2 regions of the Terrabacter sp. GCM10028922 genome follow, and region 1 is predicted to be linked to the other one. Evidence: riboswitches for the same ligand, from Rfam matches in the RefSeq annotation. Region 1 holds a riboswitch; the other holds the start of a gene.

Region 1 (7,399 bases):
GACGGCGAGGGCGGTGCGGGACCGCTCCCCCAGCCGCCGGCTGCGGTGCTCGACCCGGATGCCGGAGGCTGCGACGACGAGCCGGCCGTCGGGCACCCGACCGGCGACCGCCTGCGCGAGCGGCTCGAGGTCAACCTCGAGCGGCTCGGGATCAGGCACTCCAGGCACCCAGATACCTTGTGCAGCAAGCGATTCCCCGCGCTCGGCCAGGACCTGCGCGGGGTCGCCGTCGGCGACGACCGTGCCGGTGGCGTCGAGCACGACGATGCGGTCGACGAGGTCGAGCCAGCCCTCGAGGCGGTGCTCGACGACGACGAGGGTCAGGCCGCGGCGCTCGACGACGTCGCCGACCACTGATCGCACCTCGGCCGCCGTGACGGCGTCGAGCATCGCGGTCGGCTCGTCGAGGAGGAGGACCGACGGCTCCATGACGAGGGCCCCGGCGAGGGCGAGGCGCTGCGACTCACCGCCGCTCAGCGTCGACGGCGAGGAGGCCGCAGGCATGGTGAGGCCGACCTCGCGCAGCGCCGCGTCGACGCGTCCGGGCATCTCGGCCGCCGGGACCGAGACGTTCTCGAGCCCGAACGCCACGTCACGCCCGATGCTCGACGCGACGACGCCCGCGCCGGGGTCCTGGAGCACGAGCCCGACCGAACCCGGAACCGCTTGCGGCGCCTGGCCGCCCACGGTGACCGAGCCGGACAGGTCGCCCGAGTCCGCCGTCAGCAGCAAGCCGGCGACGCCACGGAGCAGGGTCGACTTGCCCGACCCGCTCGGCCCGGCGAGCAGGACGCGCTCGCCGGGCTCGATGGTCAGGTCGAGACCGTCGAGGACCGGACGCGAGCGCCCGAACGGACGCCACGTGAGGCCCTCGACCCGCACGCCGGCACCGGACGTCACCGGTCGCGCCACCGGGTCGAGGTGTTCGGCTGATGGATGCACCGGCGCGTCTACCTCACACCAGTCAGACGGCTCGCCGCTCCCGGACCTCCTGGCCCGGTGGGAACGGGTTGAGGGCACCGACGAGGGCCAGCGCCTTCGTCAGCGCGACGGCGACGACCGAGCCCAGCACCGCGACGCTCGCACCGAGCAGGAAGAGGTAGGCGATCTTGTAGCTCCAGCCCCAGTCGGTCCAGTAGGAGTACCACTCGTAGACGGCCTCGAACGCGCCGCCGAGGAACCCGCCGAGCAGCAGTGGGCCCCAGTGGTACACGGCATACCCGAAGGCGGCGAAGCCGAGCTCGACACCGAGGCCCTGCACGAGCCCGGACACGAGCGTCGTCAGGCCCCACTGCGTGCCGATGAGCGCCGACACGATCGCCGCGAGGAGCTCGGTGAAGACCGCGGCGCCAGGACGGCGGATGATGAGGATGCCGACGATGCCGGCGACGAGCCACGGCCAGTTGAAGAGCGCGCCGAGGGGCGGGAAGCCTGCCGACACAGCCTCGGACGGGGCGGCGTAGACGAGACCCCACGCCCAGTAGGCGACGCCGAAGGCGACCCCGAGGAAGGCGCAGGTGAGCAGGTCGATGGTGCGCCAGCGGGTCAGCGGCCCGCTCGCGGTGATGGTGCTGGACATGATGGGACTCCCGGGTTCCAGTGGATGCAGATGGATACCTGGGGGAGGGCACCGGGACGGACACGTCGATGACGTGTGCCGCCAGGTGACCTGAGAACTACCGACTTCCTTCGCCGGTGCTAACCGGAGCAGGTTCGAGGGTCTGCGGCTCGGCCCGTCCGGGCTGCCGCACTCTCAGCGCGTCTCGCGCTCCCCTGTCGTGATGGGTGGTGGTGCTGTTCAGTTGTCGGGGGTGACTCTACTCCGCGCCGCATGGGTACAGTCACCGCATGGGCTCCAAGGACTCGAAGAAGGCCGCCGCGAAGGCGAAGGCCGCGGCCACCGGCACGCCGCGCACCCCTGTCGGGGGGCCGGTCTGGAAGGTCCTCAGTGTCGGCACGACGTTGCTCGCCACGAAGGTCGCGACCGATGCGGCGCAGAAGGGCTGGAAGCTCGCGACCGGCCGCAACGTGCCCGTCAAGGGTGACTACGAGCGCGAGCGCACGCGCGACGTCGTGCTCTTCACGGCCCTGTCGTCGATGGCGGTCGCCGCCGCGCGCGTCGCCGCCGAGCGGGGTGCCGCGACGTACTACCGGCGCTCGACGGGGCACCTGCCCAAGGCGCTCGAGGACGAGCAGGTCAAGCCCTCCGACAAGAAGGCGGCGAAGAAGCTCACCAAGGCCAGGCACAAGGCGGAGAAGGCGATGCAGAAGGCCATCGACAAGGCCACCGGGTCCCGGTAGCGCGTCGGCGAAGCCACCCATCGGCTGCTCCGGGGCTCAGCCGGCTCCTTCCGGTACGAGCACGGCGGCGCCACGCACCCGACCTGCCTCGAGGTCCTCGAGTGCCCGGTCCGCCTCGCCCAGCGGTACCGGCGTCGTGGCGACCCGGAGCCCCAGCCGCTCGGCGAGGAGCAGGAACTCCTCCCCGTCCTGCCTCGTGTTGCTCGTGACGCTGCGCAGGTTGCGCTCACGGAAGAGGTGACGCTGGTAGTCGAGCACCGGCACGTTGCTGACGTGGATGCCGGCGAGGGCCAGCGTGCCGCCGGGAGCCAGCGCCTCGAGGGCGATCGGCACCAGCTCACCGGCGGGCGCGAAGAGGATGGCTGAGTCGAGCGGGACGGGGGGCGCGTCGTGCGGCCCGCCCACGGAGGCCGCCCCCAGCTCCTCGGCCAGGGCGCGGGCGGCGGCGCCGCGCGTCAGGACGTGCACCTCGGCACCCTGCGCGACGGCGACCTGCGCGGTCAGGTGGGCGCTCGCGCCGAAGCCGTAGATGCCCAGCCTCCCTCCGGGCGGCAGCTCCGCCCGGCGCAGGGACCGGTAGCCGATGATCCCCGCGCACAGCAGCGGCGCCACCTCGACGTCGTCGAACGAGGCGGGCAACCGGTAGGCGAACGCCTCCGGCACGACCGCCCACGGGGCGTAGCCGCCGTCGGCGTCCCAGCCCGTGTAGCGCGAGGCAGCGCAGAGGTTCTCGCGCCCCGAGCGACACCATCGGCAGGAGCCGCACGTGGCCCGCAGCCAGGCGATGCCCACCCGGTCGCCGGGGACGAACCGGTGCGCACCCTCGCCGAGGAGCGCCACCTCCCCCACCACCTCGTGGCCGGGCACGACACGGTGCCGGTGCCGGGGCAGGTCGCCCGTGGCGACGTGCAGGTCGGTGCGGCACACCCCGCAGGCCCGGACGCGGACGAGCACCTCACCGGCCCCGGGCTCGGGGATCGACAGCTCTGCCCGGACGAGGGGGCGTCGCCGGAGCGGTCCGGGCTCGTCGACGACCCACGCGTGCATCGTGCTCACGGAGCCTCCCTCGGTCGTCGGGCGCGTCGGGGTGCACGGCTTTTCCTGATTGCACTCCTGCCGTCGCGTCCCGGCAAGGGCCGAGGTCCTGCCCGGACACCGACGTCGCCGGAACACAGGGGCCATCAGCTCTTCGCATCCGGGCCCGACCGTGCTGTCCTGATCTGACAGCGCATCGAGGAGGCCACCATGAGAGCGCATGTCGGAGACCGCATCATCCTCGCGGCCGAGCACGTCGATGAGCCCACCCGTGACGGGGAGGTGCTCGAGGTCCGTGGACCCGACGGCGGGCCGCCGTACGTCGTCAGATGGGCGGACGGCCGCACCGGCCTCATCTACCCCGGCCCCGGAGCCGTGCTGCGCCTCACCGCACCGGACGACGAGGCCGCGGCAGCCGCCCCGGCGCCCGCCACGAGCGGGGCGGACCAGCCGCAGCAGGCCCACCCACGCGAGTGGCAGGTCCGCGTCTCGCTCCTCGAGGCCGGTGACGACACGAACGCCACCGTGGTGCTCGTCGCCGACTCCCCGGAGCGGCTGAGTGCACGCGGATCGAGCCACCGGTCGGCCCACGACACGGCCTCGCGGGAGATCGGCGACGAGGTCGCCGTCGCCCGCGCGCTGCGCCACCTCGCCGACCAGCTCATCGCCAACGCCGAGCGTGACATCGGTAAGCGCACGGGCGAGCAGGCGCACGTCCGCACGACCTGAGCGACGCCGCCGCGCGTCCCACGTCCCACGTCACGCGTCGCCGACGCGGACCAGCCCCGTCTCGTACGCGAGCACGACCATCTGCACACGGTCGCGCAGTCCCAGCTTGGCGAGGATGCGGCCGATGTGGGTCTTGACCGTGGCCTCGGCGACGAAGAACGCCGCGGCGATCTCGGTGTTGTTCAGGCCCTTGCCGACGGCCTCGAGCACCTCACGCTCGCGCTCGGTCAGCACCTCGAGCCGCTCCCGGCCGCGGGGTGCGGCCGGGGCGGACAGGACCGGCAGAAAGCGGTCGAGGAGCCGCCGCGTCGGGCCGGGCGCGACGACCGCGTCACCGGTGTGCACGGCGCGGATCGCCGAGAGCAGCTCGGAGGGGCCGGCGTCCTTGAGCAGGAACCCCGCCGCACCCGCACGCAGCGCCGCGAAGACGTACTCGTCGAGGTCGAAGGTCGTCAGGACGAGGACCTTCGGGTACCCGCCGCGGTCGACGATCCGTCGGGTCGCCTCGATGCCGTCGAGCCGTGGCATCCGGATGTCCATGAGAACGACATCGACGTCGCGCCCGGGGAGCGCGTCGAGGGCGGCCTGTCCGTCGGCGCACTCGGCGACGACCTCGATGTCGGGCTCGGCGTCGAGCACCATGCGGAAGCCTGCACGCACGAGCGCCTGGTCGTCGACGATCATCACGCGGGTCGGGCGGTCGCTCGGCTGGTCGGTCAACGCGGCTCCTCCGTCGGCATCGTGGCGAGCACCTCGAACCCGCCGCCGGCGCCGGGTCCGGCTGTCAGCGTGCCACCGTGCACGGCGACGCGCTCGCGCATGCCGTGCAGGCCGTGGCCGTGGCCGTCGTCGAGGCTGCGCGCGCCGACGCCGTCGTCGGAGACCCGGATGCGGAGCAGGTCGGGACCCTGCTCGACGTCGACGACGGCGATGGCCCCCGCACCGGCGTGCTTGATGACGTTGGTCAGCGACTCCTGGATGACGCGGTATGCCGCGAGGTCGAGCCCCATGGCCCGGGGCCGCTCCGTACCCCGCACCGTGAGGGAGACCGGCACGCCGGCCGCCCGGACCCCGGCGACGAGGTCGCCGAGCTGGTCGACCCCGCCGGTCGGGGCGAGCTCGGCACCCGACTCGGGGTCGCGCAGCACGCCGACGAGGCGGCGGGTCTCCGTGAGGGCGTCGCGCGCGGTCGACCCGATGGTCTCGAGCGCACCGACCGACCGGGCGAGGGCGCCCTCGGGGCTGCGCTCGGCGGCATACGCGGCGCCGTCGGCCTGCACGACGATGACCGACAGCGCGTGGGCGACGACGTCGTGCATCTCGCGGGCGATGGACGCACGCTCCTGCTGGGCCGCGAGGCGCAGCTCCTGCTCGCGCTCCCGCTCGATCCGCTCGGCCCGGTCCTGGAGGTCGGCGAGACGTTGGAGCCGGGCGCGCTTGAGGTCGCCGAGGGTCCACGCCGACAGCGACGCCGCGGCGCAGGCCACGAAGGTGAAGAGGAACTCACCAGGACCGGGCACCTGGCCGCTGACGGCCGCGAACCGCACCCCTGCGATGGCGGAGCCGAGGGCCGCGACGCCGAGCCCGGCAAGTCGGACGGAGCGGCGGCGGTCGTAGGCGGCGAGCGAGTACAGCGCCACCAGGAAGGCGATGTCGCCGGGCAGCAGGTTGCTCGTCGGCAGGACGCGCACGGCCAGGGCGAGACTGACCACGGCGAAGGCCGTCGCCGGACGCGACCGACGCCAGACGAGGGCGAGGTTGGCGAGCCCGACGACGGCCCAGCCGCTCCCGTGACCCTCGCCGAGGATGACGAGGCCGAGCAGGGCCAGGGCGACGGCGAGCGGGACGTCGAGCAGCAGCGGCCGGCGCTGCAGCCAGTCGTAGACGTTGCCCTCGGTCACGGCCCGAGCCTACGAGGGCCGCGGATCGGGGGTCGTCAGACCCAGGTCGCACAGGGACTCCTGCCCCGGCCCTTCCCGCGAGGGTGCCCGAGGTGGTGTGCTTGGGGGGACCGCGAGCGCGAGGAGGTGTGCCATGGAGGCACAGGTGGGTGACCGCATCACGATGGCGGCGGAGCACGTCGGCCAGAGCACACGTGAGGGCACGATCCGCGAGGTGAAGGGCGCCGATGGCGGGCCCCCCTACGTCGTGGAGTGGTCCGACGGCCACACCGGGATCATCCATCCCGGCCCCGGCTCGGTGCTGCGCTGCGAGCACCCGGCCGACGAGGCCACCTCCTAGAGGTCCAGCGCGCGCACGATCGGCACCCCGGCCCGGTAGGCGAGGTGCAGGTGGCTCGGTGCGTCGATCACGGCGAGCTGCGCCGGCTGACCGGGAGCGACGCGCCGGTCCAGGCCGAGCGAGCGCGCCGAGACCGCGGTGGCCGCGTGCAGCGCCTCGGCCGGCGTCATCCCCATCTCGCGCACGGCGAGCGCGATGGCGAAGGGGATCGACGACGAGTAGCACGTGCCCGGGTTGCAGTCCGAGGCGATCGCGACCTCGACGCCCGCGTCGATGAGGCGCCGCGCGTCGGGGTAGGGCGAGCGCGTCGAGAACTCCACGCCGGGCAGCAGCGTCGCGACGGTCGTGCCGCGTGCGGCCGCGAGAGCCTCGACGTCGGCGTCGTCGAGGAACGTGCAGTGGTCGACGCTGCGCGCGCCGAGCTCGCACGCGAGCCGGACGCCCGGGCCGTGGCCGAGCTGGTTGCCGTGGACCCTGAGCGCGAGGCCGGCAGCGCGCCCGGCCTCGAGGATGGCGCGCGCCTCGTCGCCGTCGAAGGCGTGCGCCGAGTGTGGCTCGCAGAAGACGTCGATGCTCTCCGCGAGGCTCGTCGGGCCGTCGGCGACGACCGCGGCGAGCATGGGCCCGGTGACGAGGTCGACGTAGGCCGCACGGTCCGACGCGTACTCACGCGGCACGACGTGGGCTCCGAGGAACGTCGTGTGCGGCGTCAGCTCGCGGGCCACCCGGAGCGAGCGTAGCTCGTCGTCGAGAGTCAGGCCGTAGCCGCTCTTGATCTCGACGGTCGTCGTGCCCTGGGCCCGCATCTCCGCGACGCGGGCGGCCACGAGCGCGCGGAGCTCGTCGTCGCTCGCTGCCCGCGTGGCAGCGACCGAGACGGCGATGCCGCCGCCGTCGTAGGGAGTTCCCGTCATCCGGGCCGCGAACTCGGCCGAGCGGTCGCCGGCGAAGACGAGGTGCGTGTGCGAGTCGACGAAGCCGGGGATGACGGCGCGCCCGCCGAGGTCGCGCCGGTCGTCGGCGTCGGGCGCCCCCGCGGCGGGCCCCACCCACTCGATGACGCCCTCTGCCGACACGACGACCGCGGCGTCAC
Region 2 (7,399 bases), on a different contig from region 1:
CGCAGCCCGTCCCCGAGGCTGAACGCGACGTCGTAGCGCGCGAAGATCTCGCACAGCTCGTCGAAGTGCGTGTAGAGGAAGTTCTCCTCGTGGTGGGCCAGGCACCAGCCGGCCATGATCGAGCCGCCTCTGCTCACGATGCCGGTGATCCGCTCCGCCGTGAGGGGCACATAGCGCAGGAGCACGCCGGCGTGGATGGTCATGTAGTCGACGCCCTGCTCGCACTGCTCGATGACGGTGTCGCGGAACACCTCCCACGACAGGCGTGACGCGTCGCCGTCGACCTTCTCGAGCGCCTGGTAGATCGGGACCGTGCCGATCGGGACGGGGGAGTTGCGCACGATCCACTCGCGGGTCGTGTGGATGTCGTCACCGGTCGAGAGGTCCATGACGGTGTCGGCACCCCAGCGGGTCGCCCACGTCAGCTTCTCCACCTCCTCGGCGATGGAGCTCGTGACCGCCGAGTTGCCGATGTTCGCGTTGACCTTGACGAGGAAGGCGCGGCCGATGACCATCGGCTCGCTCTCGGGGTGGTTGACGTTGTTGGGGATGATGGCGCGCCCGGCCGCGACCTCGGACCGGACGAGCTCGACGTCGCAGCGCTCCCGGGTGGCGACGAACTCCATCTCCTTCGTGACGATGCCGGCGCGGGCGTACGCCATCTGCGTCACGCGGTGGCCGTCCTTGCCCCGCAGGGGAGCCCGGGCCTGGCCTCGCCACTCCTCCGACGCAGCCCCACGGCGCTGGGCGGACCGCCCGTCGTCGGCGAGCCGGCGCTCACGGCCGGTGTACGTCTCCACGTCGCCACGCGCTGCGATCCAGTCGTCGCGGAGGGGAGGGAGGCCGGCCTCTGGCTCGCTGCCGGGGCCGGACGTGTCGTAGAGCCGGAACGGCGGGTTGCCTTCCGAGAGCGTCACCTCCGTGAACGGCACGGGTATGCCGCTCGATGCGCTCGGCACGTGGACCTTGCGTCGGGCGGGGGCCGGGGAGTCGGTGGAGGTCGTTGCGTCGGGCGTGGTGGCGGTCTCGCTCATGGGTTCTCTCCTCGTGGTGGGCGGGTCTGGGTCTGGGTGACGGTCTGGGTGGGGGTCTGGGTGGGGGTCTGGGTGGCGGTCTCGGTGCGGGTCCGGGGGGCGGGGTGGACGTGGCTCACGGGTCCGCGTCCGCTGCCGATCCGCCAGGCTGCGGCGTCGAGCAGGGCGGTCCGCACGAACGCGCGCGCCGTCTCGACGGCGGCCGAGGCCGGCTGGCCGTGGGCCAGTCCTGCAGCGATCGCCGAGGCGAAGGTGCACCCGGTGCCGTGGTCGTTCGTGGTCGCCACCTCGGGCGAGGTGAAGGTGCGCGCCCCTTCGGGGGTGGCCACCACGTCGACCCGAACCGGCCCGCCCGCGCCACCGGGGCGCTCGAACGAGCCGCCCGTGACGACGACGGTGCGACAGCCCAGGTCGAGCAGCGCGCGCGCCTGGTCCACCTGCTCGCGGAGGCTCGCCGCCGGTGCCGCGCCGAGGAGGGCGGCGGCCTCGTCGGTGTTGGGCGTGACGACGGTCGCGTGCGGCAGCAGGTGCTCTCGCATCGCGACCGTCACGCCGTCGCCGGCGAGTGAGTGCCCCGACGTGGAGACCAGCACGGGGTCGACGACGAGACAGGGAAGCAGGCCGTCGCACGCGAGGGCCGCGACGGCGTTCGTCGTCGCGGCCCCGCCGAGCATGCCGGTCTTCACCGCCGCGGGACGCAGGTCGGCGAGGACGGCACGGATCTGGGCGAGGACGACGTCGGAGGGGACGAGGTGGATGCCGTGGACGCCGGTGGTGTCCTGCACGGTGACCGCCGTAACGGCACTGGCGCCGTGGACGCCGTGCGCGGCGAACGTGGTGAGGTCGGCCTGGACACCGGCTCCTCCGCCGCTGTCCGAGCCGGCGATCGTGAGGGCGACGGGCGGACTGTTCACGTCGTCACCGCCCTCGGCCCGCGGCGTGGTCGCTGCGGCGGTCGCTGGGCCAGCGCCGCGTCGACGGCGGCGACGAGGGCCCGGGTCGTGGCGCGCGGGTCGGTGGAGCGCATGACCGCTCCCATGACGGCGACGCCGTCGGCGCCGGCCTCGACCCAGCGACCAGCGTCGTGGGGCTCGACGCCACCGAGAGCCAGCACCGCGGGCAGCGACCGACGGGCTCGGCGCGCGGTCGTGATCGTCCTGCGCAGCCCTGCGTAGCCCAGTGCGGGGCCGTAACCGGGCTTGGACGCGCTCGCGGCCACAGGCGAGAGCGTGACGTAGTCGAGGCCGTCGTCGGCGGCGCGGACGAGATCCGCGGCACCGTGGCACGATCGACCGACGACCGATGCGGAGACGAGGTCGAGGTCGACGTCGACGCTGCGGAGGTGCACTCCTGCACCAGCGAGTGGCCGCGGGGCGCGTGGTGACTGTTCGGGCCGCGAGCGGCCGAGCAGCGGAGCGGCGACGACGAGGAGTGCGTCATGGGCCGTGCAGAGGCGTCCGACCGCGTCGACCAGGGCAGCGCGCTCGTCGGCCGGGAGGTCGCGCTCGCGCACGAGGACACCGCCGGCCCCGCCGTCGAGCGCGGCGCCGACGACGTCGAGCAGGTCACGGTCATCGGGCACCTGGGTTCGGTCCGTCACCACGACGACAGCCCCCCCCTCGCGACCGAACGCCGCGTTCGGTCCCGAACGGGGTGGTGCACCGGCGGGTTCGGCACCGAACGAGTCGTTCGGTTGCGGAGGGGCGGGGGTCATGAGCCGACCAGCCCGGTCGTAGAGGACGAGGCAAGCGCGAGGCGCCGGACCGGGATACGGCCGGCACGGTAGGCCAGGCGTCCCGCGATGACGGCGTGACGCATCGCCCCGGCCATCGCGGCCGGGTCCTCCGCGCGGGTCACGGCGGACGCGAGCAGCACGGCGTCACAGCCGAGTTCCATCGCGAGTGCGGCGTCGGACGCGGTGCCGATGCCGGCGTCGAGGATGACCGGCACGTCGACGGCGTCGCGGACGAGCTCGATGGCGTGCGGGTTGCGGATGCCCAGGCCGCTGCCGATCGGGGAACCCAGCGGCATGACGGCGGCGCATCCGACGTCGACGAGTCGACGTGCCACGACGGGGTCGTCGGTCGTGTACGGGAGCACGACGAAGCCGTCGCGCACGAGCTGTTCCGCGGCGTCCACGAGCTCGACGACGTCGGGCAGGAGCGTCCGGTCGTCGGCGACGACCTCCAGCTTGACCCAGCTCGTCCCGAGGGCCTCCCGGGCGAGCCGGGCGGTGAGCACCGCTTCGCGCGCGGTGCGGCACCCGGCGGTGTTGGGAAGGAGGGCGACCTCGCACCGGTCGAGCACGTCCAGCAGGCCACCCGCCCCCGCCTGTGGGACCCGGCGCATCGCCACCGTGACGATGCCGGTGCCGGAGGCGCGCACCGCCGCCTCGAGGGAGGCGTGGCTCGTCGCTCCGCCGGTGCCGAGAACGAGCCGGGAGGCCAGGCTGCGTCCGGCGAGGACCAGCGGGTCGGGGTGGTTAGGCTCCACACTCGGTGAGCTCGACACGTCACCCTCCCTGCATCGCAGTGACGACGTCGACGCGCGCGCCGACGGCCACGACCGTGCGGGCCCACGCGGAGCGCGGCACGATGACGTGGTCGAGGGCGACCGCGACGCCTCGCGTCGGCGCGCCGAGCTCCTCGACGAGGTCGCTGATCGTGGCGCCGGGGCGCACGATGCGCTCCTCGCCGTTCAGGTTGATGTTCACGAGCGCTCCTTCGATGGGCAGAGTCGTTGTGCGGCAAGGGGTTCGACGCAGCGCGGTGGTGGCCGGCCGTCGACGTGTGCGGTGACGGCCTCGGCCGTGAGCGGGGCGAGCAGGACGCCGTCGCGTCCGTGGCCCGAGGCGAGCACGAGTCCCTCGACACAGGTCGGGCCCACGAGCGGGAGGTTGTCGGTGGTCGCGGGGCGGAGTCTCGCGGTGGCTTCTCGGAAGGTCGCCTCGGCGAGCTCCGGCACGACCTCGATCGCGTCGTGCAGCAGATCGTGCACCGCGCCGGCCGTCACCGAGACGTCCTCCCCGACGTCCTCGCTCGTGGCCCCCACGACGATCTCGCCGCCCGGGCGGGGGACGGTGTAGACCTCGCGCCCACGCACCGTCGCACGGACGGTGTGCGTGAGCGTGTCGGGGGCTGCAGCGAGCCGGATCACCTGGCCCTTGAGGGGCCGGATGGGCACCGGGTGGCCGAGCGCCGCCAGCACACGCGGGGAGCTCCAGCCCGTGGCAACGACGACGACGTCGGCGTCGACCACGGCGTCCACCGTGGCCCAGCCGTCGCCGACGGGGCGGGCGCCCGCGACACGGCCATCGCGTACGACGGGTTCTGCGAGGACAGGCAGCAGCGTGCCTCCGCGCGCCACGAACGCGTCCTCGAGCGCGGCGGAGACGGCCCGCGGGTCGACGGCCGTCTCCTCGAGCCGCACGGCGCCGGTCACGCGGGGGGACAGGGCCGGCTCGAGCCGGCGGGCCGCTCGCGAGGTCAGCCGCTCGACGTGGCACCGGCGGCGTTCGAGGTGGCGGGCGTGGCGTGCGAGCGACGCCTCGTCGTCGGCGTCGAGCGCGACGAGCAACGTCCCACGCGGCGCCAGCTCCACGGGCCGGCCGACGTCACGGGCGAGCTCTGCCGCGAAGTCAGGCCACAACCGCGCCGAGGCCAGGCTCGTGGAGAGCAGCGCGTCCTGGCCGAAGACGGCCTCGCTGGCCGGCGCGATCATGCCCGCCGCTGCGTGGGTCGCTCCGGAGCCCGCCGCCGGGTCGAGGACCGTCACGGCATGGCCGGAGCGGCTCAGCCGCCACGCGCACGCGAGCCCGATGATGCCCGCGCCGATGACGGCGACCTGCCGTCGGTCCGCCGCCCGCATGACGGCGGTCACTGATGGTCGGTGGTCGTCCCGGTCTCCGACCCCGACGCCCGAGGCGCCGGGGGCATCGCTGGTGGATGGCCCGCGAGCGCCGCAGCGAGTGCGGCGGCGGTCGAGCGGGGGTCGTCTGCCTCGCTCAGCGCGGTGACGACGGCCACTCCGTGGGCTCCCGCGGCGCGGAGCAGCGCCACACGATCGGCGGTGACCCCGCCGATCGCGACGACGGGCAGCCGCGTGGCGGCGACGACGGCGGCGACACCGTCAGGCCCGAGAGGCTCGGGCAGCCCCACCTTCGTCGTCGTGGCGTACGCGGGTCCGACGCCGAGGTACGTCGCCCCCGACATCTCGGCCGCGCGCGCCGAGACGGCATCGCGCGCCGTCGCGCCGATGACGAATCCGGGTGGCGCGAGCGCGCGGACGCGGTCGACGGGAAGGTCGGTGACGCCCAGGTGGACACCGTCCGCGCCGGCGGCGAGCGCGACGTCGACGCGGTCGTCGACGAGGACGAGGGCCCCGGCCGGCCGGGCGATCTCGAGCACCTGCAGCGTCAGCTGGAGCACGTCGCGGTCGGTCAGCTCCTTGGAACGGACCTGGACGGCGCAGGGGCCGGTCGCCACGGCTGCCCGCACGTCGGGCAGGGGGTCCCGGCCGGCGCGGGTGTCGGTCACGACGTGCAGGGCAGGCACGTGGCGCAGCGTGCCGGGGTGGACGGTGGGGGCACTCGGTGCGGCTCGATGCGTCAACGCGACTCCTTGGTCCCTGCGCCGGCATGATCCGGATCAGGTGTGGACGGTCAGGGCCGCGTCAGCCCCCTCTCAGCCCGGTGCGCCGGACTCCCGTGAAGGACGCCATCACCATAGCCCGTGCCCTTCGGGCCGGCATCCCGAGGTACCTCTCACCACGGGCGGGCCGTATGCCGCCGCATCGGCACCGTGTCCAGGGACCGTCCGCGCGTTGACGAAACCACCAAGTGATGTTCAATATATTGCATGCCGATTCCGGAGTATCGCGAGAACCACCGACGAAACCTGCTCCGCGACGACGTCCACCTGCGCCTCCGCGACGCGATCGTCGACGGGACGCTGGCCCCGGGGGAGAAGCTGCGCGACCAGGAGCTCGCGACCTGGCTCGGGGTGAGCCGCACACCGGTGCGCGAGGCGCTGCTGCGCCTCGCCCAGACAGGCCTCGTCCACGCTGCACCCGGCCGGTCGACCACCGTCGCGACGCTCGACGCCCGGGCGATCCGTGACGCCCAGGCGGTCGTCGCGGCCATGCACCGTCTCGCGGTGGAGCTGGCGGTGGGGCAGCTCGACGCGGCCGACCTCGACGAGATGCGCGAGGCCAACGAGCGGTTCGCCGCTGCAGTCCGCCGGGGCGACGCCGACGCGGCGATCGCCGCCGACGACGCCTTCCACGGCGTCCCCGTCCGAGCCGCCGCCAACGGCGCCGTCGAGGCGGTCCTCGACCAGTTCACACCCGTGCTGCGCCGGGTCGAGCGGCTGCGCTTCTCCTCCCTCGCCGGCCGGGCATCGGTCGACCTCCACGCCCGGCTCGTCGACCTGTGCGAGGCCGGGGACGCCGAGGCGGCCGCGTCGGTGTCGCACCAGACGTGGCAGACGCTCAAGCCGCTCCTCGACACGCTGGCCGACGCCGACGCCGAGGAACCGTCGCACGAGCACCCGGCGGGCTGACGGCGGACGGCCAGCCGACAACGATGCGAATCACTCACCCAGACAAGGAGACTCACATGTCCATCCACGACTTCGAGCGCTACCCGCTGACCTTCGGACCGAGCCCCGTCCATCCCCTCGACCGGCTGACCCAGCACCTCGGCGGCGCTCGCGTCTGGGCAAAGCGTGAGGACGTGAGCTCCGGTCTCGCCTTCGGCGGCAACAAGACCCGCAAGCTCGAGTACATCGTCCCCGACGCGCTCGCCCAGGGCGCCGACACACTCGTGTCGATCGGCGGATTCCAGTCGAACCACACGCGGCAGGTCGCCGCCGTCGCGGCGAAGCTCGGCATGAAGTGTCGGCTGGTCCAGGAGAAGTGGGTCGACTGGGACGACCCGGTCAACGACAAGGTCGGCAACATCCTCCTGTCGCGGATCATGGGTGCCGACGTACGGCTGGACCCCGCCGGCTTCGACATCGGCATCCGGTCGTCCTGGGCGAACGCGATGCGCGAGGTCGAGGAGTCCGGCGGCCGGCCGTACGGCATACCTGCGGGCGCGTCCGAGCACGAGCTGGGCGGGCTCGGATTCGCCAACTGGGCGTACGAGGTGGCCGAGCAGGAGAGGGAGCTCGGCGTCTTCTTCGACACGATCGTCGTGTGCACCGTGACGGGCTCGACCCACGCGGGCATGATCGCCGGGTTCGCCGCGCTGGAGGACGCCGGCGGGCGCCCACGTCGCGTGCTCGGCATCGATGCGTCGGCAACCATCGACAAGACTCGCGACCAGGTGGCGCGCATCTCTCGCAACACCGCTGCGCTGATCGGGC

The links. A riboswitch is a leader RNA that binds a small molecule or an ion and turns the genes downstream of it on or off. The one in region 1 is predicted to bind thiamine pyrophosphate.
Region 2: another riboswitch for thiamine pyrophosphate. It lies ahead of thiE (thiamine phosphate synthase); the one in region 1 lies ahead of ACFQU3_RS18210 (ECF transporter S component).

Annotation. Positions count from the first base shown of each region.
Region 1 covers NZ_JBHTFG010000023.1:293,265-300,663, reverse strand. Annotated here, with positions in the region: gene ACFQU3_RS18215 (ATP-binding cassette domain-containing protein) at 1-900, opposite strand, end outside; gene ACFQU3_RS18210 (ECF transporter S component) at 965-1,579, opposite strand; TPP riboswitch at 1,668-1,785, opposite strand; gene ACFQU3_RS18205 (DUF4235 domain-containing protein) at 1,849-2,301, shown strand; gene ACFQU3_RS18200 (zinc-dependent alcohol dehydrogenase family protein) at 2,338-3,348, opposite strand; gene ACFQU3_RS18195 (DUF1918 domain-containing protein) at 3,547-4,065, shown strand; gene ACFQU3_RS18190 (response regulator) at 4,096-4,749, opposite strand; gene ACFQU3_RS18185 (sensor histidine kinase) at 4,782-5,966, opposite strand; gene ACFQU3_RS18180 (DUF1918 domain-containing protein) at 6,100-6,306, shown strand; gene hutI (imidazolonepropionase) at 6,303-7,399, opposite strand, start outside.
Region 2 covers NZ_JBHTFG010000006.1:350,602-358,000, forward strand. Annotated here, with positions in the region: gene thiC (phosphomethylpyrimidine synthase ThiC) at 1-1,034, opposite strand, end outside; gene thiD (bifunctional hydroxymethylpyrimidine kinase/phosphomethylpyrimidine kinase) at 1,031-1,948, opposite strand; gene ACFQU3_RS06520 (thiamine phosphate synthase) at 1,945-2,637, opposite strand; gene ACFQU3_RS06525 (thiazole synthase) at 2,745-3,545, opposite strand; gene thiS (sulfur carrier protein ThiS) at 3,547-3,747, opposite strand; gene thiO (glycine oxidase ThiO) at 3,744-4,913, opposite strand; gene thiE (thiamine phosphate synthase) at 4,910-5,644, opposite strand; TPP riboswitch at 5,640-5,751, opposite strand; gene ACFQU3_RS06545 (GntR family transcriptional regulator) at 5,891-6,592, shown strand; gene ACFQU3_RS06550 (1-aminocyclopropane-1-carboxylate deaminase) at 6,649-7,399, shown strand, end outside.